DNA from 2 places in the Kitasatospora sp. NPDC089509 genome. Region 2 is predicted to be linked to the other one. Evidence: riboswitches for the same ligand, from Rfam matches in the RefSeq annotation. Region 2 holds a riboswitch; the other holds the start of a gene.
What was found. Region 2 has a riboswitch for cobalamin ahead of ACIP4P_RS00755 (CoA-acylating methylmalonate-semialdehyde dehydrogenase). Riboswitches for the same ligand answer to the same signal wherever they lie in the genome.
Positions count from the first base shown of each region.

Region 1: it holds a riboswitch for cobalamin, as region 2 does, so the genes downstream of both, ACIP4P_RS20620 (iron ABC transporter permease) here and ACIP4P_RS00755 (CoA-acylating methylmalonate-semialdehyde dehydrogenase) in region 2, are expected to answer to the same signal.

Region 1 is NZ_JBIVHS010000009.1:62,270-73,381, forward strand. Features, by position in the region: gene ACIP4P_RS20585 (hypothetical protein) at 1-74, shown strand, start outside; gene ACIP4P_RS20590 (RNA polymerase sigma factor SigF) at 177-1,169, opposite strand; gene ACIP4P_RS20595 (anti-sigma regulatory factor) at 1,323-1,733, opposite strand; gene ACIP4P_RS20600 (GNAT family N-acetyltransferase) at 1,883-2,359, opposite strand; gene ACIP4P_RS20605 (nuclear transport factor 2 family protein) at 2,369-2,752, opposite strand; gene ACIP4P_RS20610 (ABC transporter substrate-binding protein) at 2,841-3,833, opposite strand; gene ACIP4P_RS20615 (ABC transporter ATP-binding protein) at 3,902-4,690, opposite strand; gene ACIP4P_RS20620 (iron ABC transporter permease) at 4,687-5,739, opposite strand; cobalamin riboswitch at 5,836-5,975, opposite strand; gene sodN (superoxide dismutase, Ni) at 6,065-6,460, opposite strand; gene sodX (nickel-type superoxide dismutase maturation protease) at 6,748-7,110, shown strand; gene ACIP4P_RS20635 (CGNR zinc finger domain-containing protein) at 7,115-7,702, opposite strand; gene ACIP4P_RS20640 (amino acid ABC transporter ATP-binding protein) at 7,837-8,631, opposite strand; gene ACIP4P_RS20645 (amino acid ABC transporter permease) at 8,628-9,602, opposite strand; gene ACIP4P_RS20650 (ABC transporter substrate-binding protein) at 9,639-10,565, opposite strand; gene ACIP4P_RS20655 (ABC transporter substrate-binding protein) at 11,023-11,112, opposite strand, start outside.
Region 2 is NZ_JBIVHS010000001.1:204,849-215,960, reverse strand. Features, by position in the region: gene ACIP4P_RS00785 (adenosylcobinamide amidohydrolase) at 1-420, opposite strand, end outside; gene ACIP4P_RS00780 (alkaline phosphatase family protein) at 562-1,992, opposite strand; gene ACIP4P_RS00775 (enoyl-CoA hydratase) at 2,166-2,966, opposite strand; gene mmsB (3-hydroxyisobutyrate dehydrogenase) at 2,963-3,865, opposite strand; gene ACIP4P_RS00765 (enoyl-CoA hydratase/isomerase family protein) at 3,862-4,935, opposite strand; gene ACIP4P_RS00760 (acyl-CoA dehydrogenase family protein) at 4,935-6,065, opposite strand; gene ACIP4P_RS00755 (CoA-acylating methylmalonate-semialdehyde dehydrogenase) at 6,086-7,585, opposite strand; cobalamin riboswitch at 7,789-7,975, opposite strand; gene ACIP4P_RS00750 (YcnI family protein) at 8,068-8,832, opposite strand; gene ACIP4P_RS00745 (hypothetical protein) at 8,924-9,658, opposite strand; gene ACIP4P_RS00740 (short-chain fatty acyl-CoA regulator family protein) at 9,844-11,112, opposite strand, start outside.

The DNA of each region.
Region 1 (11,112 bases), on a different contig from region 2:
TCGGCCTGGTGGGCATCGGCGCGCTGCTGAACCCGAAGTGCACGGCGGCGCTGTACAGCGACCAGCAGGACTGAGCACCGGCAGGACCGGGCACCGGCAGGACCGAGCGCACCCCCGAACGACCGGACGGCCGCCACAGCACGAGCTGTGGCGGCCGTCCGGTCGTTTCCGCGTTCCTACTCCTCCACGAGGAGCTTCTCCCGCAGCTGGGCCAGCGTCCGGGCGAGCAGCCGGGAGACGTGCATCTGGGAGATCCCCACCTCGGCGGCGATCTGCGACTGGGTCATGTTCCGGAAGAACCGCAGCACCAGGATCTTCTGCTCCCGGGGCGGCAGTTGGGCCAGCAGCGGCTTGAGCGACTCGCGGTACTCGACGCCCTCCAGCGCCTCGTCGGTCGCGCCCAGGGTGTCCGCCACGGCCGGCGACTCGTCGTCGCTGTCCGGGACGTCCAGGGACAGCGTGGAGTAGGCGTTGGCGGACTCCAGGCCCTCCAGCACGTCCTCCTCGGAGATCCCCAGGTGCTCGGCCAGCTCGTGCACCGTGGGGGAGCGGCCGTGCCGCTGGGAGAGCTCGCTGGTGGCCGTGGTGAGCGACAGCCGCAGCTCCTGCAGCCGGCGCGGGACGCGCACCGCCCAGCCCTTGTCGCGGAAGTGCCGCTTGATCTCACCGACGATGGTCGGCGTCGCGTAGGTGGAGAACTCGACCCCGCGCTCGTGGTCGAAGCGGTCCACCGACTTGATCAGCCCGATGGTGGCGACCTGGGTCAGGTCGTCCAGCGGCTCGCCGCGGTTGCGGAACCGCCGGGCCAGGTGCTCGACCAGCGGGATGTGCATCCGCACCAGCTGGTTGCGCAGCTCGACCCGCTCCGGGGAGCCCTCGGGCAGCACGGACAGCCGGACGAACAGCGCGCGGGCGGCCTCCCGGTCGGGCGCGCCGGTGCGGTGCGAGACCTGGGCGGGCACGGCGCCGTGCAGCTCCGCGGCCTCCTGCGCCGGCTCCTGCGGCGGAGGGGAAGCGGGCGTCGGCTCGGACGTCGGCTCGGTCGGGTGGCTCATCCGGTGGGCGTCCTTCGGGTGCGCTTCGTCGTTGGCGGCGAGGCCGGAAACGCTCGCCTGGGTCGGTACGGCAGGTCCCGCCGTCGCGAGGCCGGTACGGTCCAGATCACTCACGGCCATTCCCCCGTTCCGTTCCGGGAGCACCGGGGCCGAGGCCCCGGCATCGTCTCGTTGGTCGTACCGCCCCGGGGGCGGTACCGGGAGCCGCCCGTCGGCCCCGGGAGGGGGACGGCGGACGGCCCTTGCAGGGTGCTGCTCGGTGCCCGGTCAGTGGGCGGCGGACCCGCCGCGCTTCTTGTGCAGGCTGATCGACACGGTCTTGTCCTCGGCGACCGAGGAGTCCACCTCACCGGCCAGTGCGGAGAGCACCGTCCAGGCGAAGGTGTCCCGTTCGGGAGCCTTGCCGTCCGTGGTCGGAGCGGCGACGGTGACCTTCAACGAGTCGCCGACCAGCCGGAACTCGCAGGACAACACGGAGCCGGGCACCGCCTGCTGGAGCAGGATGGCGCAGGCCTCGTCGACCGCGATCCGCAGGTCCTCGATCTCGTCGAGGGTGAAGTCCAACCGGGCGGCGAGCCCGGCCGTCGCTGTTCGCAGCACGGAGAGGTAGGCCCCCGCCGCGGGCAGCCGGACCTCCACGAAGTCCTGAACTCCGAGATCGCTGTCGATCTGGGACACCCTTGCCTCCTGGGTGACGCGCTGTGCTTGCTTGGTACCCCCGAGGGGGCTTCCTTCCGCACCCGGTGCGGGAGTTACTCATGGTAAGGCATTGCGACGCAGGGTGGCAGGGGCTTTGCCCCTACTCCGTGCGTCCGTTCCGCGTCCGTTCAACGGCTCCCGGCGGCCGCGAGTGCCTCGTCGGTGAGACGGTAGACCGTCCAGCCGTTCATCGGCACCGCGCCGAGCGACTTGTAGAAGTCGATCGAGGGCTGGTTCCAGTCGAGCACCGACCACTCCACCCGCGCGTAGCCGCGCTCGACGGCGATCCGGGCCAGCTCCAGCAGCAGGGCCTTGCCGTGGCCGCCGCCGCGGGCCGCCGGGCGGACGTACAGGTCCTCCAGGTAGATCCCGTGGGTCCCGCGCCAGGTCGAGAAGTTGCGGAACCAGAGCGCGAAGCCGACCGGCTCGCCGGTGGTGTCGTCCTCGGCGATCAGGCCGAACACCGCCGGTTCGGCGCCGAACAGCGCCTCGCGCAGCTGCTCCTCGGTGGCCACGGCCTCCTGCGGGGCCTTCTCGTACTCCGCCAGTTCGCGGATCATGGCCAGGACCAGGGGGACGTCGGTGACGACGGCGGTGCGGATCATGCCGCGAGCCTACTGCTCGGGCCCCGCCTCGTCCCAGGCCTGGAGCGTGGTCTGGTCGACGATCCGGCCGTCCCGCAGGCCGGCCACCGAGGCGGCGAGCACCCGCACGCCGTCGGGGTAGCGGCAGGACTCCAGGAAGGCGACCCGGTCGTCCTGGACCACCACCTGCTCCAGCTTGTGGGTCATCTCGCGGCCGTAGACGTCGTCCAGCATGGCCCCGATCTCGTCCCGCCCGTGCATCACCAGGGGGTGGCTGGGCTGGGTCCTGCGGTCGACCACGCGCAGTTCGGCGTCCTCGGCGTACAGCGCCAGCAGTGTCTCGGCCTCGCAGCGTTCGATGCCCTCGCGCAGCGCGCGGGTGTCGAAGGCGGCGGCGGCCGCGGTTGCGGTCATGGCGGCACTCCTCCGGTCGGGTTCCGTCGGCTCGCACTTCGAGCGTACGCCCGGCGGGTGCGGGCCCGGCCCGACCGGAGGAGGGCGGTCAGCGGGCCGGGACGGTGCGCAGGTAGTCGGCCAGCGCGCTGATCGCGGCCGGGTTGCGCGGGCTCTCCACCAGGTCGACGTAGTCCATCACGAAGATCCGGTCGTTCTTCACCGCGGAGACGTTCGCCAGCGGCGGGAAGGACAGCAGGAACTTCCGCTTCTCCTCGGCGCCCGGGGTGGCGTAGTTGTTGATCACGATCACCTCCGGGTCGCGCTGCACCACGCTCTCCCAGCCGGCGGTGACCCAGGTGTCCGCGAGGTCGCCCATGATGTTGTCGCCGCCCGCCTTGGCGATGATCTCGTCGGCGGCGGCGAACTTCCCGGCGGTGTACGGCTTGTCCTGCCCGCTGTCGTACAGGAAGACGGACGGGCGGTGCCCGGGGGCCGGGACGGCGGCGATCCTCGCCTTGGAGTCGGCGATCAGCTTGTCGGCGCGGTCCTTGACGTCGAAGATCTCGCCGAGGTTGGCCAGGTCGGTGTAGAGCGCCTCCAGCGGGTCCATCACCCCGCGCTCGCTGCCCTTGCCGCTGCGGCAGGACTCGCTGAGCACGTAGGAGTCGACGCCGAGCGCCTTGAACGCCTGCGGGGTGACCCCGCTGCCCTCGTCGAAGCCGTAGTGCCAGCCGGCGAACACCAGGTCGGCCTTGGCGTCCAGGGCGATCTCCTTGGTGAGCACCTTCTTGGAGAGCCACTTGGTCTGCTGGTAGCCGTCCTTCCAGGCCACCTTGTCGACCTGGCCCTTGTCGTCGGGCATCACGTAGCCGGCCATCCGGTCGGCCAGGCCGAGGGAGAGCATCAGCTCGGTGATGTTGACGTCGTTGGTCACCACCCGGGCGGGCTTCTGCGCGAAGGTGAGCTTCTCGCCGCAGTTCTCCACGGTCACCGGGTAGTGGGCGGAGGTGCTGCCGGCCTGGCTCGGGGCGATCTCGGCACCGCAGGCGGTCAGGCCGAGGGCGAGCAGGGCGGCGGTGGCAACGGCCTTGGTACGCACGCTACTTCTTTCGGGTCGGAGCGGGGCTTCGGGAGGACGGACGGGATTCAGGGGAGGGCGGACGGGATTCAGGGCAGGCGGTCGAACAGCAGCTGGACGGCGCCGGTCTCCGGATGCCGGACCGGAGTGGCCCGGACCCCGAACACCTCGGCCAGCAGGGCGGGTCGCAGCACCTCCGCGGGCGTGCCGGAGGCGACGATCCGCCCGGCCGCCAGCACGTACAGCCGGTCGCAGTGGCCCGCGGCCAGGTTGAGGTCGTGCAGCGCGGTGAGCACCGTCGGCCCGGCCTCGCGGGCGATCGCCAGCACCTCCAACTGGTGGGCGATGTCCAGGTGGTTGGTGGGTTCGTCCAGCACCAGCAGGCGCGGCTCCTGGACGAGCGCGCGGGCGATCAGCACCCGCTGCTTCTCGCCCCCGGAGAGGTTCAGGAAGCCGCGCTCGGCGAGGTGTTCGGCCCGGACCCGGCGCAGCGCGGCCGTGCAGCGCTCCCGGTCCGCCCCGGTCGGGCCGCCCAGGCCGCGCCGGTGCGGCAGCCGGCCCATGGCGACCACCTCGGCCACCGTGAAGTCGAACTCGGCGGAGTGCTCCTGGGTCAGCGCGGCCACCCGGCGGGCCGCCTCGCGGGCGGTGAGCGCGTGCAGGTCGTCGCCGTCCAGCCGGACCGCGCCGCCGGCCGGTCGCAGCACCCGGTAGACGCAGCGCAGCAGGGTGGACTTGCCGCTGCCGTTCGGGCCGATCAGCCCGACCACCTGGCCGGCCGCGGCCGCCAGGCTCACCTCGTGCACCAGCCGGGTGCCGGCCAGTTCCACCGAGACGCCGTCGACGGCCAGCTCCTGGGCCTGCGTCACCCCGGTCACCGGGCGCCCCCGAAGGCCTGGCCGCGGCGGCGCATCATCAGCAGGAAGGCGGGCACCCCGAGCACCGCGGTGAACACCCCGACCGGCAGTTCGGCGGGCGCCAGCAGGGTGCGCGAGGCGATGTCCACCCAGACCAGCAGCAGCGCCCCGGCGAGCGGTGCGACGGCCAGTACCCGGCGGTGCCCGGCGCCGACCAGCATCCGGGCCAGGTGCGGCATCAGCAGCCCGACGAAGCCGATCGCCCCGCTGACCGCGACCACGGTGCCGGTGACGGCGGCGGTCACCACGAACAGCTCCCGGCGCAGCCGCTCCGGGTCCACGCCGAGCGAGGCGGAGGTCTCGTCGCCCATCGCCAGCGCGTCCAACCGCCCGGCGGCGCAGGCCAGGTACGCGATGCCGGCGAGCACGGCGCAGGCGGCGATCGGCACCTTGCCCCAGGTGGCGCCGCCGAGGCTGCCGAGCAGCCACATCATGGCGTCCCGGGCGGCCTCGGCGTTGTCCGAGGAGAACACCATCAGGGTGGTCAGGGCGGAGAAGCCGTAGGAGAGCGCGGTGCCGGTGAGCACCAGCCGCAGCGGGGTGAGCCCGTAGGCGGTGCGGGCGGCGAGGTAGACCAGCACCATGGCGAGCAGCGCGGAGCCGAACGCGGAGACGGAGACCGCCCACACCCCGAGCGAGGCGAAGGCGCCGAGCAGCAGGACGGCGTTGGCGCCGACGGCGGCGCCGGAGGAGATGCCGAGCACGAAGGGGTCGGCGAGGGCGTTGCGCACCAGCGCCTGGACGGCGACCCCGGTGGCGGCCAGTCCGCCGCCGACCACGGCGGCCAGCACGGTGCGCGGCAGCCGGAGCTCCCAGACGATCGCGTACGCCGCGGCGTCGCTCGCTTCCAGTCGGCCGCCGGTCAGCCCGGCGCCCAACAGTCGCAGCACGCGCGGGAGTTCGATCCCGGAGGCGCCGAAGGCGACCCCGCAGACCAGCGAGACCAGCAGGGCGGCGGCGAGTCCGACGGCGAGCGGGACGGTCGGTATTCGGCGAACGGGGTCACTCACGTGCGGGGCGCGCCTTGCCTCGGGCCGCGGGTGTGCCGGGGCGGGCGCCGGTCGGGGGCGGGCCCGGGCGCCGTCCCCTCGCAGTCCACGGCGAGTTGTCGGGAGGTCAGCGGCCGAGGGCGATCGGGCTGGCGCGGTCGGTCGGACCGCGCTCACCGTTGCGGGACAGCGCCGGATTCGCACCGGACTTCCCCCTCGGACGCCCTGGCAGCATAACAGCCGCTCAGGGCAGGCAACCCTTACCGGGGGCGGGTCGCACGTGGACGCACGACCGCCCCCGTCCGAACGGTGCGGACGGGGGCGGTCGGGTGGCGACGCGTCAGGCTCAGGCCTGCTTGGTCTCCCAGAAGATCTTGTCGACCTCGGCGATCAGGTCCAGCAGGGCCTGGCCGGTGGCCGGGTCGGTGGACGCCTTGGCGGCCGAGGCGGCCTTCAGGGTGTCGTTGATCAGCTGGTGCAGCTGCGGGTACTTCTCGAAGTGCGGGGCCTTGAAGTAGTCGCTCCACAGCACCGAGATGTGGTGCTTGACGGCCTCGGCGCGCTGCTCCTTGATGATGATGGCGCGGGCGCGGAAGTGCGGGTCCTCGTTGGCCTGGTACTTCTCCTGGGTGGCCTTGACCGACTCGGCCTCAAGCTTGGCCTGCGCCGGGTCGTAGACACCGCACGGCAGGTCACAGTGGGCGTGGGCGGTGGCGCGAGGTGCAAACAGACGAGAGAACATGGGAGTCCTTCCTTAGATCGTCTTCCCGCGCCCGAGACTACCCTTCCGGCCTCGCGGTTTCGCGGTCGGAGGGTGGGCCTAGGGCGAAAGACGGACCCGGAACCGGGGTAATCCGGGCATCGAACGGATGACGGTCCGTACGGCAGACTGGGGGCGGTCGGTCCGGTCAGGTCGGTTCCGGTCCCGGAGGAGGAGTCGTGGCGCGGAGCGCGCGGAGCACGGAGCCGCAGGGCGGTGCGCGGGTCGGCCCGGTGCCGTTCGGGCTGGTCGACGTGGCGGGCCCGTCGATGGTGCCGACCCTGCGCGAGGGCGACCAACTGCTGGTCCGCTACGGCGCGCCGATCCGGCCCGGCGCGGTGGTGCTGTTCCGGCACCCCTTCCAGCAGGACCTGCTGGTGGTGAAGCGGGCCGCCGAGCGCCGCCCGAAGGGCTGGTGGCTGCTGTCCGACAACCGGCCGGTGGACAGCGACAGCCGCAGCTACGGCCCGGTCCCGGACGACCTGGTGCTCGGCCGGGTGCTGCTGCGGCTGCGCCCGAGCCCGGCCTGGCTGGCGCCGGGGCGCGGGCTGGAACGGCTGCTGCTCGGCTCCCGGCTGGCCCGGGTGCCGGGGCTGGCCCGCCGGCTCGGGGTGTTCGTCGAGGAGGTCTAGGGCCCTAGCCGCCCGCGTGCAGCGCCGCCTCGGCCTCCTGCCGCTTGCGGGCCCGGTACGCGGCGACGTTGGCGCGGGTCGCGCAGCGGTCGGAGCAGTAGCGGCGGGAGCGGTTGGTCGAGGTGTCCAGGTAGGCGTTGCGGCAGGGCGCGGCCTGGCAGATGCCGAGCCGGTCGGCGCCCAGTTCGGTGAGGTGGACCGCCAGTCCCATGCAGGCGACGGCGCTGAAGTGGGCGGTCGCGGTGGGGGAGTTGTCGGCCAGGTGCAGGTGCCAGCGCGGCCGTCCGGCGTCGTCCAGGTAGTCGTGCCCGGAGACCAGCGGGCTGACCGGGTACTCGATCAGCAGGCTGTTCAGCAGGTCGACGGCCCGGATCTCGTCCCCCTCGGCGGCGGCCTCGAACACCCCGCGCAGCCTGGTCCGCACCGCCCGCAGCCGGGGCACGTCGGACTCCTCGGAGAGCGCGGCGGCCCGCGCGGAGTCGGAGAACAGGCCGCGCACCGAGTCCACCGAGGTCAGGGTGTCGGTGCCGCGCTCGGGTTCCTCGGTGTTCACCAGCCGAACGGCGAGGTCGGCGTACGAGGCGAGCTCCACGGCGGTCCTTCCAGGGGTTTCGGTAACGGGCTGACTGCTTCCAGCCTATTACCCGGCGGGGGAAAACGGCGGCGCCCGGCAGGAAACCGCCTGCCGGGCGCCGGTCGTACGGGCGCGGAGGTCCTCCGCGGGCCTCAGAGGACCTTGGAGAGGAAGGCCCTGGTGCGCTCGTGCTGCGGGTCGGTGAGCACCTCGCGGGGATTGCCGGACTCGACCACCACGCCGCCGTCCATGAACACCAGCGCGTCGCCGACCTCGCGGGCGAAGCCCATCTCGTGGGTGACGACGATCATCGTCATCCCGTCCTCGGCCAGGCCGCGCATGACGTCCAGGACGTCGCCGACCAGCTCCGGGTCGAGCGCCGAGGTGGGCTCGTCGAAGAGCATCAGCTTGGGCTGCATGGCCAGCGCGCGGGCGATCGCGACGCGCTGCTGCTGGCCGCCGGAGAGCTGGGAGGGGTAGTTCCTCGCCTTGTCGGTGAGGCCGACCCGCTCCAGCAGGGCCATGCCGCGCTCCCGGGCCTCGGCCTTGCTCTCGCCCTTGACCTGGACCGGCGCCTCCATGATGTTCTCTATGGCGGTCATGTGCGGGAACAGGTTGAAGTGCTGGAACACCATGCCGATGTCCCGGCGCTTCTGGGCGACCTCGCGGTCCTTCAGCTCGTGCAGCCGGTCGCCCTTCATCCGGTAGCCGACGAGTTCGCCGTCCACCGAGAGCAGGCCGCCGTTGATCTTCTCCAGGTGGTTGATGCACCGCAGGAAGGTCGACTTGCCGGATCCGGAGGGGCCGACCAGGACGAACACCTCGCCCTTGCGGACCTCCAGGTCGATGCCCTTGAGCACTTCCACCAGGCCGTAGGACTTGCGCACGCCCCGGGCTTCGACCATGGCGACGGCCTTGCGGTCCTGCGGCTTCGTCAGATCGGTCATACGTGGCCACCTCCTTCGAGGCCCGGCACCACGTCGTCCTTGGTCGGCGGGACGGGCCGGCCGGCGAACAGGCGGCGCAGCCGCTGCAGCGGCGTGGGCGGGAGCACCCGGTTGGCGCCGCGGGCGTAGTGGCGCTCGATGTAGTACTGGACCACGGTGAGGATCGAGGTCATCAGCAGGTACCAGATGCTGACGACGATCAGCAGCGGGATGGTCTGGAACGTGCGCGAGTAGATGTTCTGGCCGGCCCGGAGCAGTTCCTCCAGGGCGATCGACGAGACCAGCGAGGTGGTCTTCAGCATCGAGATGGTCTCGTTGCCGGTCGGCGGGATGATCACGCGCATCGCCTGCGGCAGGATGACCCGGCGCATGGTGTTGAACTGGCTCATGCCCAGGGCGTGGGCGGCCTCGGTCTGGCCGAGCGGCACGGACTGGATGCCGCCGCGGACGATCTCCGCCATATAGGCGGCCTCGTTGAGGCCGAGGCCCAGCAGGGCGGCCACGAACAGCGGGATCGCCTCGTTGGTCGGCTTGGACCAGAAGGCCGGGCCGAACGGGATGCCGATCGAGATGTTGGCCCACAGGGTGCCCAGGAAGTTCCAGAACAGCAGCTGGACCAGGACCGGGGTGCCGCGGAAGACCCAGATGTAGAACCAGGCGGTGCTGGAGAGCACCGGGTTCGGCGACAGGCGCATGATCGCGAGGATCACGCCGCCCGAGACGCCGATCAGCATGGAGAGGAAGGTCAGTTCGAGGGTGACGCCGAGGCCGTGCAGGATCGAGGAGTCGAAGAGGTACGTGCCGACGACGTCCCACTGGAACTGGGGATTCGTGGTGAGGGCGTGGATCAGCATGGCCGCGAGGAGCGCGACGACTGCTGCCCCGACCCAGCGTCCGGGGTGGCGGACCGGGACGGCCTTGAGGGTTTCGGGCCGTCCCGGGGGCACCGGCCCCTGGTCGGAAGAGTTCACTGTGTGGCCTCAGGGGGTGTGGTCAGAGCGGTGGGGTCAGCTGGTGGCGCCGTTGACGACGGACTTGTCGATCGCGCCCGCCTGCACGCCCCACTTCTCCAGGATGCTCTTGTAGGTGCCGTCCGCCATCAGGGACTGGACGGCGCCCTGGACGGCCTTGGTGAGCGGCGAGTTCTTCTGCAGCACGACGCCGTACGGGGCGGTGTCGGTCACGGCGCCGAGCTTCTCCAGCTGCCCGTTGGTCTGCTTGAGCGCGTAGTCGACGACCGGGGAGTCGGCCAGCATGACCTGGTCGCGGCCGGAGACCAGCGCCTGGGTGACGTCGGTCTGCAGGTCGAACTTGTCACCGTCGTTGGGGATGGTCGGCTTGCCGGCCTTGGTGCAGGCGGCGTTGATGGTGTCCTTGATCGCGGCGGCCTGGGTGGTGCCGGTCTGGACGGCGACCTTCTTGCCGCAGAGGTCGTTGGGGTCGATCTTCTCCGGGTTGCCCTTCTTCACCGCGATACCGGTACCGGCGCTGAAGTAGGTGACCATGTCGACCGAGGCCTCGCGCTCCTTCGTGTCGGTGAAGGAGCTCATGCTCATCGCGTACTTGTTGCCCGTGATGCCCGGGATGATCGCGTCGAACGTGGCGTTCTGGACATCGGCGGTCAGGCCCAGCTTCTTGGCGATGGCGTTGGCCAGGTCCACGTCCATGCCGACGATGGCGCCCTTGTCGTCCTTGAACTCGTTGGGGGCGTACGAGGCGTCAGTGGCGACCACGAGCTTGCCGGCGGACTTGATGTCGGCCGGGACGAGGGCGGCGAGCGACGCGTCGGAGATCACCGCGGGGACGGACACACTGGCGTTGGCACCGCTGGAGGACCCGGACTTGCTGCTGCCGCAACCCGTCAGTACGAGGGAGACGGAGACGGCAGCCACGCCGGCCGCGAAGAGGCGGGTGCGCTGGGTACGGACGCTCATGAGGGGGATCTCCTCCTGGGGAGAGAAATCGGGCGGAGGCGCCGCGGGAGCGGCGCACCGGGGCAGCTGGCCGTACGGAGCCGTACGGATGGGTATGTCGCTGTACGTCGTCGTACGTGCGTTGCCGGGTGGTGCAGTTGCCTGGGCGGATGGGGGCTGCCCAGGGTGGTGCGGGTACTGCTTCCGCCACCCTCCGCCGAGGTGGACGTCGACCTGGAACCGCCTCGACCGGTGGCCGGCTCGATCCGAGATGGGGGGAATCCTGCCATCTGATGACAGTCAGATGGCCCTCATCCAGATCAAAATCGGATAACGAGGGCTCAAGCTGTCCGCTATTCGGACGGATCGCGTGCCCCTGTCACCCTGCGTATAAGTATGCAGATCTGTTTGTGCTCCGCCGGAAGCCCCGCCGGGACGGGCGGGGCCCCCGGCGGAGCCCCGAAGGGCCCCGGCGGGCTCAGATGCCGCCGTTGACCACCGCGTTCTGCGCCGCGCCGGCGCTCACGCTCCACTTGGCGAGGACCTTGTCGTACTCGCCGCTGCGGAT
Region 2 (11,112 bases):
CAGGTTCACCAACCCGGCGTCGGCGACCGGGGCCGGCACCACGGCCAGGATGTTGATCGTGCCGGGCCGGTGGGCGGCCGGCCGGGCGGCGGGGTCGGCCGCCCAGACCGGGACACCGATCCCGGCGGTGACCACGGCGGTGACGCCCTCGTCCTCGGCCCAGGTGCAGTCGTCCACCTCGGCCGCCGTCATCAGCCCGACGCCGGAGCCGGTCAGGCCCTCGGCGGCGGCCAGCTCGGCCAGGTGTTCGGCCGGGTCCATCCGCGCGTAGCCGGGCCGGACCTGGGCGTTCAGCACCCAGGACCGTTCGCCCAGCCCGCCGCCGAGCACCGCGCTGCTGACCATCCGCCAGCCCGGCCCGGCCCGCCACACCAGCAGGTGGCGGCAGGCGCCGTCCTCGACCCGCGCGGACCGGCCCACCCGGACCGGTCCGTCCTGCCGTCCGTCCCGCCGTCCGTCCTGCCATCCGTCCACGACCGACCTCCCTCGACCGGGCACGCTACCGCGCCCCCGGCCCGGGCCGACCGGCGGGCACCCGCCTCCGGCCGGGTGGGCCGAGCGCTAGCGCGGCAGGCGCGGGCGGGTGCCGGGCTCCTGGACGGGGAACGGCTGTCCCCCGCCCGGGAAGGTGGGCGCCGGGTAGTTGGCCACCTCGTACTCGGCCAGGTCGAGCTGCTCGGCGGTCGGCGGCAGCGGCGGGGCCGGGTGCCGGCCGGCGTCGAACTGGAAGGCCGACGTCAGGTCGCCGAAGGTGCGGCGGCGCCAGTCGGTGAGGGTGGCCGAGCGGACTCCGGTGAACCGCTCCAGGAACCGCAGCACCGAGGTGTGGTCGAAGGCCTCGTCGGCGACCCAACCGCCCACCGTCCAGGGCGAGATGATGAGGCACGGCACCCGGAAGCCGCCGCCTATCGGCAGCCCGTCGACGAACTCGCCCGGCGTCCCGGCCGGGGGCACCGGCGGCGGCACGTGGTCGAACAGGCCGTCGTTCTCGTCGTAGTTGAGGATGAACACCGTCTTGGCCCACACCGCGGGGTTCGACGCGACCGCCTCGATCTTGGCGGCGACGTAGTCGGCGCCGGCGGCGGGCAGGTAGTCCGGGTGCTCGGACTGGTAGCTGGTCGGCAGGATCCAGGAGACGGCGGGCAGCCGGTCGTTGCGCGCGTCCTCCTCGAAGGTGCCGGCCGGGCGGGTCGTCATGCCTCGGCGGTGCAGCGCACTGCCAGGCTTGGCCTGCTGGAAGCTCTTGAAGAGCGAGAGCATGTTGATGCCGTAGTTGTCGGCCTCCTGGTACACCTGCCAGCTGACGCCGGCGGTCTCCAGCTGTTCGGCGTAGGTCTTCCAGGTCAGCGGCTCGGGCGCGGAGTTCTGGATGATCGGGCCGCCCTGGCCCCCGTCGGCGCCGATCGAACCCGTCATCCAGTACAGCCGGTTGGGCCAGGTCGGCCCCTGGACCGAGCAGAAGTAGTTGTCGCAGACGGTGAACGCGTCGGCGAGGGCGTACTGGAAGGGGATGTCCTCCCGGGTGTAGTACCCCATCACGTACGGGCCGTTGACGCCGTCGGCGGCCCGGTGCGCGGGCAGCCACTGGTCCATCCTCCCGCCGTTCCACGCCTGGTGCTGGACCGCCCAGGCGTGGCTGGTGGACGGGATCGCCTGGGCGCTCGTGGTGCCGGTGTCCAGGCGGAACGGCAGCAGGTAGCCGTCCGGGTTCTCGCCGTCGGGCTGGTAGAACACGGAGCGCCCGTTCTCCAGCCGCAGGGCGTCCGGGTCCGCGAAGCCGCGGACACCGGCCAGCGTGCCGAAGTAGTGGTCGAAGGAACGGTTCTCCTGCATCAGCAGCACCACGTGCTCGACGTCCCGCAGCGAACCGGCCTTCGGCACGCCCGCCGCCACCGCCCGCTGGACGCTCGGCGGCAGCAGGCTCATCGCCGCCGCCGATCCCAGCACGCCGGCCGCCGATCCGAGCAGCCTCCGTCGGGTCATTCCGGACATCAGCTTCACCCTCTCCGTCGTGCCGGTGCGGGTGCCGGATGCCACCGCACCGGTTCACCGACGGTCTTCCCACCGGAGTCTCCGGACAGGGGAGGTGAGGGATGAACAGTCAAGGAATGTCAGGTACCCGCCAGCACCCCTGGCCACCCCGCGGCGGCCAGGAGCGGCGGGCCTCAGCGGTGCTCGAACTTCGGCGGGCGCTTCTCGGCGAAGGCCGCCATCCCCTCCTTCTGGTCCGCCGTGGCGAACACCGAGTGGAACAGCCGGCGTTCGAAGCGCACGCCCTCGGCGAGGGTGGTCTCGAAGGCCCGGTTCACGCTCTCCTTGAGCATCACCGCCGCCGGGGCGGACATCGCCGCGACGGTCTCGGCAGTAGCCAGCGCCTCGGTGAGCAGCTGGTCGGCCGGGACGATCCGGGCCACCAGCCCGGCCCGCTCGGCCTCCTCGGCGCCCATCATCCGGCCGGTCAGGCACAGGTCCATGGCCTTGGCCTTGCCGATGGCCCGGGTCAGCCGCTGCGAGCCGCCGATGCCCGGGATCACCCCGAGCTTGATCTCCGGCTGCCCGAACTTCGCGGTGTCCGCGGCCAGCAGGACGTCGCACATCATCGCCAACTCGCAGCCGCCGCCCAGCGCGTAGCCCGCGACCGCGGCGACCACCGGCTTGCGCAGCGCGGCGAAGCGGTCCCAGGCGGCGAACCAGTCGCCCAGGTAGGCGTCGACGAACTCCAGCGACTGCATCTCCTTGATGTCGGCCCCGGCCGCGAAGGCCTTCTCCGAGCCGGTGACCAGCAGACAGCCGATCTCCCGGTCCCGGTCGAACGCGGTCGCCGCCTCGACGACCTCGGTCATCAGCCGGGTGTTCAGGGCGTTCAGCGCCTTGGGCCGGTCGAGGGTGATCACCCCGACCCGGCCCTTGCGCTCGACCCGGATCGTCTCGTACGCCGTCTCGTACACCGTCTCGCCAGCGGTCATGCGCGGTTCTCCTTGAGGGTGGTGATGATCGCCGAGAAGTCCAGGCCGGCGCCGTCGGCCGCCGCGAAGTCCGCGTACAACTCGGCTGCCCTGCGGCCGAGTTCGGTGGGCAGGCCGGCCGCCTCGGCGGCCCCGGCGGCCAGGCCGAGGTCCTTGGCCATCAGGGCGGCGGCGAACCCGGCCGCGTAGTCCCGGTTGGCCGGGCTGGCCGGCACCGGGCCGGGGACCGGACAGTTGCTGGTGAGCGCCCAGCACTGGCCGGAGGCGGTCGAGGCGACGTCGAACAGCGCCTGGTGGCTGAGGCCGAGGCTCTCGCCGAGGACGAAGGCCTCGCTGACGGCGATCATCGAGATGCCGAGGATCATGTTGTTGCAGATCTTCGCGGCCTGCCCGGCACCGGCCGCACCGCAGTGCACCACCTTGCGGCCCATCGCCTCCAGGACCGGCCGTACGTCCGCGAAGTCCGGCTCGGTCGCCCCGACCATGAAGGTGAGGGTCCCGGCGGTGGCTCCGACCACCCCGCCGGAGACCGGCGCGTCCACGGCGCGGTGCCCGGCCCGCACGGCCAGCTCGTGCGCCGTCCGGGCGTCCGCGACGTCGATGGTGGAGCAGTCGACGAAGAGGGTGTCCGGGCGGGCGGCGGGCAGCAGCTCGGCGTAGGCGGCGAGCACGTGCCGGCCGGCCGGGAGCATGCTGATCACCACCTGCGCGTCCCGCACCGCTTCGGCCGCGGAGGCCGCCGCGCGGACGCCGGCCCCCTCCGCCTGCCGCAGCGCCTCCGGCACCAGGTCGTAGCCGGTCACCCGGTGTCCGGCCTTGACCAGGTTGGCGGCCATCGGGCCGCCCATGTTGCCGAGTCCGACGAATCCGATGTCGAGGGATCCGATGTCGAGGGTCACCAGCGCTCCAGGGGTGTGGTGGTGGCGAGGCCGAGTTCGCGCTCGCCGAGCGGGGCGAAGTAGCGGGCCACGGTGGCGGGTTCGACCTCGCCCAGGGTGGCCGGGCGCCACTTCGGCGCCCGGTCCTTGTCGATCACCTGGGCGCGGATGCCCTCCGCGAGGTCCGGGGTGGCCAGGGCCGCGCAGGAGATCCGGTACTCCTGGTCGAGCACCGCCTCCAGCGGGCCGAGCGCCCGGGCCCGGCGCAGCGCGGCCAGGGTGGCCTTGACCGCGCTCGGGGAGTTGACGGCGATCCGGTCGGCGGCCTGCTTGGCCTCCGGCTCGCCGCTGTCCCGCAGCCGGTCGAGGATCTCCTCGACGGTGCCGGCCGCGTAGCAGGCGTCGATCCACGGGCGCTGGGCCTCCAGGTCGCCGGGCGGCGCGGGTGCGACGTGGCGTTCCAGGGCGTCGTGCACGGGCAGTTCGGCCAGGTCGTCGAGCAGCGCCGGGAGGTGCTCGGCGGGGACGAAGTGGTCGGCGAGCCCGCAGAGCAGGGCGTCCGCGGCGCCGACCGAGCCCGCGGTGAGGGCCAGGTGGGTGCCCAGCTCGCCGGGCGCGAGGGCGAGCAGATAGGTGCCGCCGACGTCCGGGACGAAGCCGATGCCCGCCTCCGGCATGGCGATACGGGTGGTCCCGGTGACGATCCGGACGCTGCCGTGGGCCGAGACGCCGACCCCGCCGCCCATCACGATGCCGCTCATCACGGCGACGTAGGGCTTGGGGTAGCGGGCGATCCGGGCGTTCAGCCGGTACTCGTCGCGCCAGAACTCCTCGACGGCGCCCGGGTCGCCGCCGGTGGCGGCGCGGTGGATGGCCACGATGTCGCCGCCGGCGCAGAAGGCGCGCTCGCCGGCCCCGGTGACGACGACGGTGTCGACCTTCCCGTCGTCCTCCCAGGCGTCCAGGGCGTCCGAGATCCGCCGCACCATGCCGTGGGTGAGGGCGTTGAGGGCGCCCGGGCGGTTGAGGACGATCAGGCCGGCCCGCCCCTCCCGGTGGACCAGGACCTCGTCGATGTCGTTCCCGGTCATCACGCGGCCCCGATCAGGCCGCGGGCCACGATGACGCGCATGATCTCGTTGGTCCCTTCCAGGATCTGGTGCACCCGCAGGTCGCGGACGATCTTCTCGATGCCGTACTCGGCCAGGTAGCCGTAGCCGCCGTGGAGTTGCAGCGCCTCGTTGGCCACCTCGAAGCCGGTGTCGGTGGCGTACCGCTTGGCCATCGCGCACAGCTGCGGGGCCCGCCGGTCGCCCCGGTCCAGGGCCGCGGCGGCCCGCCAGACCAGGGCCCGGGCGGCCTCCAACTCGGTGGCCATGTCGGCCAGTCGGAACTGCAGCGCCTGGGCGTGCAGCAGTCGGGCGCCGAAGGCCTCGCGCTCGGCGAGGTAGGCGGTGGTCCGGTCCAGGGCGTTCTGGGCGCCGCCGAGCGAGCAGGCGGCGATGCCGAGCCGACCGCCGTTGAGGCCGGCCATGGCGATCCGGAAGCCCTCGCCCTCGCCGCCGAGCAGCCGGTCGGCGGGCAGCCGGACGCCGTCCAGCAGCACCTGGCGGGTGGGCTGGGCGTTCCAGCCCATCTTCTTCTCGTTCGGGCCGAAGGACAGCCCCGGGTCGTCCCGCTCCACCACGAAGGCGGAGACCCCGCCGGGGCCCGGGCCGCCGGTGCGCGCCATCACGATGTACAGCTGCGCGGCGCCCGCGCCCGAGATGAACTGCTTGACGCCGTCCAGCACCCAGTGGTCGCCGTCCCGGACGGCCCGGGTGGCGAGCGCGGCGGCGTCGGAGCCGGCGCCGGGCTCGGTCAGGCAGTAGCTGCCCAGGTGTTCGGCCGTGCAGAGCGCGGGCAGCCAGCGGTGGCGCTGGGCCTCGCTGCCGTAGCGGTCGACCATCCAGCCGACCATGTTGTGGATGGACAGGTAGGCGGCGATGGACGGGCAGCCGGTGGCCAGCGCCTCGAAGGCCACCACGCCGTCCAGCCGGGAGAGTTCGGAGCCGCCGGCGTCCTCGCGGACGTACACCCCGGCGAGACCGAGGTCGGCGGCCTTGCGCAGCACGTCCACCGGGAAGTGCTTGGCCTGGTCCCACTCCACCGCGTGCGGGGCCAGGTGTTCGGCGGCGAAGGCCTGCACGGCCTCCGCGATCGCCACCTGATCCTCCGTCAAGTCGCTTGCGTGCACGGTGTTCACCCCATCGTCGGCATGGTGAAGCTCGCCCCCTCCTTGACCCCGGAGGGCCAGCGGGAGGTGACGGTGCGGGTACGGGTGTAGAAGCGGATCGAGTCCGGGCCGTGCTGGTTGAGGTCGCCGAAGGCGGAGCGCTTCCAGCCGCCGAAGGTGTGGTAGGCGATCGGCACCGGGATGGGCACGTTGACGCCGACCATGCCGGTGTTCACCCGGCGGGCGAAGTCCCGGGCGGTGTCGCCGTCCCGGGTGTAGATGGCCACGCCGTTGCCGAACTCGTGCTCGCTGGGCAGCCGCAGCGCCTCCTCGTAGTCGGCGGCGCGGACCACGGTGAGCACCGGGCCGAAGATCTCCTCGCGGTGGATCCGCATGTCGGGCGTCACCCTGTCGAACAGCGAGGCGCCCAGGAAGTAGCCGTCCTCGTGCCCTTCGAGCCGGAAGTCCCGCCCGTCCACGACCAGTTCGGCGCCCTCCTGGACGCCGATCTCCAGGTAGCCGCGGACCCGCTCGACCGCGTCCGCGCCGACCAGCGGGCCGAAGTCGGCCGCCGGGTCGTCCGAGCGGCCTACCTTCAGCGCGCCGATCCGCTCGACCAGCTTGGCCACCAGGGCGTCCGCGGTCTCCTCCCCCACCGGGACGGCCACCGAGATCGCCATGCAGCGCTCGCCCGCGGAGCCGTACCCGGCGCCGATCAGCGCGTCGGCGGCCTGGTCGAGGTCGGCGTCCGGCATCACGATCATGTGGTTCTTGGCACCGCCGAAGCACTGCGCCCGCTTGCCGTGCGCGGCCGCGGTGGCGTACACGTACTGGGCGATCGGGGTGGAGCCGACGAAGCCGACCGCCTGCACCCGCGGATCCTCCAGCAGGGTGTCCACGGCCTCCTTGCCGCCGTTGACCACGTTGAGCACGCCCGGCGGCAGCCCGGCCTCCAGGAACAGTTCGGCGAGGCGCAGCGGCACCGAGGGGTCCCGCTCGGAGGGCTTGAGCACGAAGGCGTTGCCGCAGGCCAGCGCGGGCGCGGCCTTCCAGAGCGGGATCATCGCCGGGAAGTTGAACGGCGTGATGCCGGCGACCACGCCCAGCGGCTGGCGCATCGAGTAGACGTCGATGCCGGTGCCGGCGTTGTCGGTGAACTCGCCCTTCAGCAGGTGCGGGATCCCGGCGGCGAACTCCACCACCTCCAGGCCGCGCTGGATGTCCCCGTGGGCGTCGGCGACGGTCTTGCCGTGCTCGGCGGAGAGCAGCCGGGCCAGCTCCTCCTTCTCCCGGTCGACCAGTTGCAGGAAGCGCAGCAGCACCCGGGCCCGCTTCTGCGGGTTCCAGGCCGCCCACTCGGGCTGCGCCTGGGCGGCGTCGGCGATCACCGCCTCGACCTCGGCGCGGTCGGCCAGCGGCACCCGGGCCTGGACCCGGCCGGTGTTGGGGTCGAAGACGTCGCCGAAGCGGCCGGACGTGCCGGCGACGCGCTTGCCGCCGATGAAGTGGGTCAGTTCTCGGACCATCGGTTCCTTCTCTCATCACGGGTGGGGAGAGGAGGAATGGAGCACCCACCGCCGTCGCCGCGGGGCCGGGCGTACGGTCGTACGCCGGTGCGGCGGGCGGTGGTTGACGGACCGTCAGGGGCGGTGGGCCCCGACGGTCGGAAGCACGGCAGCGGAGCGGGAACAGCGGCCCGGAGTCATGCGTGTCGTCTCCATCCTCGTGGAAAACACGGAACACCCGCGGCCGGTATCCTGACTCCCGGATCCACGCCCGCCCCCAGGCCTTCCCGGCTGGCTGCCAGTGGCCGTCGCTGTGAGGACGAACTCCCCGGTCACAGTGGCGGGACCGTGCCGGATTCACACCGGCTTCCCTGACACCGCGGACCTGTCTCCGAGAATATAGTTGGACGTCCTAGTAAGTCCAGGGTCCCCGCCGCCCGAGTGGCGGCAGCAGAAGGCCGGTGCCGGAGGACCTGCCTCCCGCACCGGCCTTCGACAGGCCCTTAGGCCGAGGTACCCGCGTCACCGCCGCGGCCGCGGCGGCCGAGCAGCAGACCCGCCGCAGTGCCGAGCACGCCGACCACGATGCCCGCGATGCCCAGGCCGCGGGCGGTCGAGTCACTGCTGCTCGCCGCGGCGGCCGTGGTGGTGCCGCTGGTAGCCGCCGGGGCCGGCTTGGCGCCCGCGGCGGCACTGGGTGCCGCACTCGGGGAGTCCCCGTCGTCGGCGGTCGCCGCCGTCAGGGTGAGCACCGGAGCCGGGTTCTTCGGCTCCGGCTGGCCGGCCTGGGGCTCCTCGATCCAGCGCACCACATTGCCGTCGCTGTACGTCTGGAGGGCCTTGAAGACCACCTTGTCGGTGCCCTCGGGCAGGGCGCCGAACTCGACGGTGAAGTCCTGGTAGTGCCCGGGGGCGATCTGGCCGCCGGTCCAGACGATCTGCGAGACCACGTCCGTGACGTCACCGTCGTCGGTGTGGATCGGGGTGGCCAGCTTGGTCGTGGTGATCTTGTCGGTCCAGCCCGGCACCGGCGCCACCAGGGCGGACGGGACCGGGTGGTCGGTCGGGAAGTCGATCTCCACCTTGACCGTGCTGTTGTTGTCGTCCTCGTTCGGCACCCGGAACGCGAAGGTCTGGTCGGTGGTGTTCTTCGGGACGCTGGACGGGTCCACGATGACGTGCGCGGAGGCGGTGGTGGCGGCGGCCAGTACGGTCGCGGCCGCCACGGCGGAGGCGGCGGCGAGGCGGAGCACGGCGGAAGTCCTCATGGGTCGGGTGTTCTCCAGGGGAGGGCACGCGCGCGGCGTGCGGCGGTCGGTCAGGGGTCGGGGACGGGCGGCCGTGCCCCGGGGAACCCGGTCAGCCGGCCGCACACCACGGCGGACCGCGCCTGACCACCACGTACCGGAGCACCCCCGACCGGGCCCGACCCGAGCGGTCCGGACCGGTGGCCCGGCAGAGCGCGCCCGCGCCGGAGCGGCCGTCCAGCCCGTCCCGCAGCGCCGCGAACAGGCCCGGCACACCGAGGAACCGGGCCGCCCCGGCCCGCCCGGCCGCGGCGGCGGTCCGGGCCGTGTGCCGGACCAGCGCCCACACCGCGGCCTCGCCCCGGCGCAGCCACCACCCGGCGACGAGCGTCGCGACGGCGTGCGCCAGCAGCATCGGCGTGCTGAGCCCGGCCAGCGGGGCGTGGCACCAGAAGCCGAGGTGGGCCGCCGCGACCGCGGCGTGCGGCGCGGCGGCGCCGGAGTGGGCGCCCATCCCCGGCATGTCGGCCATCCCGGCCCGCACCGGGGCCCGGCGCGGGGCCTCGGCCACGTGGAACAGCACGTGCAGGCCCGCCTGGCCGCCGGCCAGTCCGCCGGTGATCGCCCGCGCCGACCGCTCCCGGCGCGCACCGGACACCGCGACCGCCCCGACCAGCGCCCAGCCGAACAGCAGGGCCCCCGGTGGAACCGGGTCCCCGGAGGCGAGCACGTGCCCGGCGGCGGCCAGCACGACGCAGACCGTCGCGAAGGGCAGCGCCCGCAGCACGCGAAGGTCCAGGGCGGCGGCGCGCACCGGCGGCGCGGACTCGGTATCCGGATCGGTCATGGCGGCGCCATCATGACACCCCCGTCTTACGGCCCTCCCGGGCTCCCCGGTTTCTTGGCCTTTTCGACACCTGGCACCCGGGGCCGACCTGAGGGACCTACGGTTCCCGGCCGAAGGGCCTACGGTTCCCGACCGGAGGGCCTACGGTTCCCGACCGGAGGGCCTACGGTTCCCGACCGGAGGGCCTACGGTTCCCGGTCGGCCCGCACGGAGTACGGGATGAACGTGCTGGTGTGCTCGTCCACCGCCAACGGCCGGCCGATGGCCGGGGCCGAGCGCTGGGCGCAGGCCGGGCGTTCGCAGACCTTGCAGCCCAGGCCGATCGGGGTGGCCGCGGCCTCGTCGCCGAGGTCCAGGCCGGTGGAGTAGACCAGCCGACCGGCGTGCCGGAGCTCGCAGCCCAGGCCGATGGCGAAGGTCTTGCCGGGCCGCCCCCAGCCGCCGGGTGCGCGGGTGACGGCGCGGGCCGTCCAGAGGTAGCGGCGGCCGTCCGGCATGGCGGCGACCTGGACGTGCACCCGGCCGGGGGCGGCGAAGGCGTCATAGACGTTCCACAGCGGGCAGGTGCCGCCGGTGCGGGAGAAGTGGAAGGGCGTGGCGGACTGCCGCTTGGAGACGTTCCCGGCCCGGTCGACCCGGACGAAGGAGAACGGCACCCCGCGCAGTCCGGCGCGCTGCAGGGTGCTGAGCCGGTGGCAGACCGTCTCGTAGCCGACGCCGAAGTGGTCGGCGAGGTGCTCGATGTCGTAGCGGGCGGACTCGGCCTCGGCGTGGAAGGCGGCGTAGGGCAGCACCAGGGCGGCGGCGAAGTAGTTGGCCAGCCCGATCCGGGTCAGCGAGTGCGCCGCGGAGCCCTCCGGGCTGTCCTGGGCGGCGAGTTCGGAGAGCAGGGCGTCGTGCTCCAGGTAGCCGAGCTGGGTGGCCAGCCGGAAGGCCTGCTGGCCCGGGCGCAGCCGGTCGGACAGCCGAAGGATCCGCGCCCGCGGGTCGTACTGGTGCAACTGTTCGCCGCCGGAGGCGAGTTGGACTCCGTGCGCCGAGGCCAGCCGCTCGGCCAGCACGGCCCGGACCTCACCCCGCCGGAGCCCGATCTCGCCGGCCAGCTCCTCGGCGGCAGTGTCGAGTTCATGGACGTAGTTCTGGCGGCGGTAGAAGAACTCGCGGACCTCCTCGTGCGGTGTCCGGGCATCGGCGGCGGGCCCCCGGTCCCCCGCGAGGACGGCGAGCTGCTCGGCCTGGGCCCGGCGCCCGCGGCCCAGGTCGGTCAACAGCCGGGCCACGGCGGGCAGTCGGGCGGCGACCTCGTCGAGGTCGCCGGGGGTGATCCGGCCGGCCGCGAGCTCCTCGCCGAGGGCGTCGCGCAGTTCGGCGGTGAGCCGGGCGCTGTCCGGCGGGGCGAAGTAGCCGGCCTCGACGCCGAACGCCTCGGTCAGCCGTAGCAGCACGGCGACGGT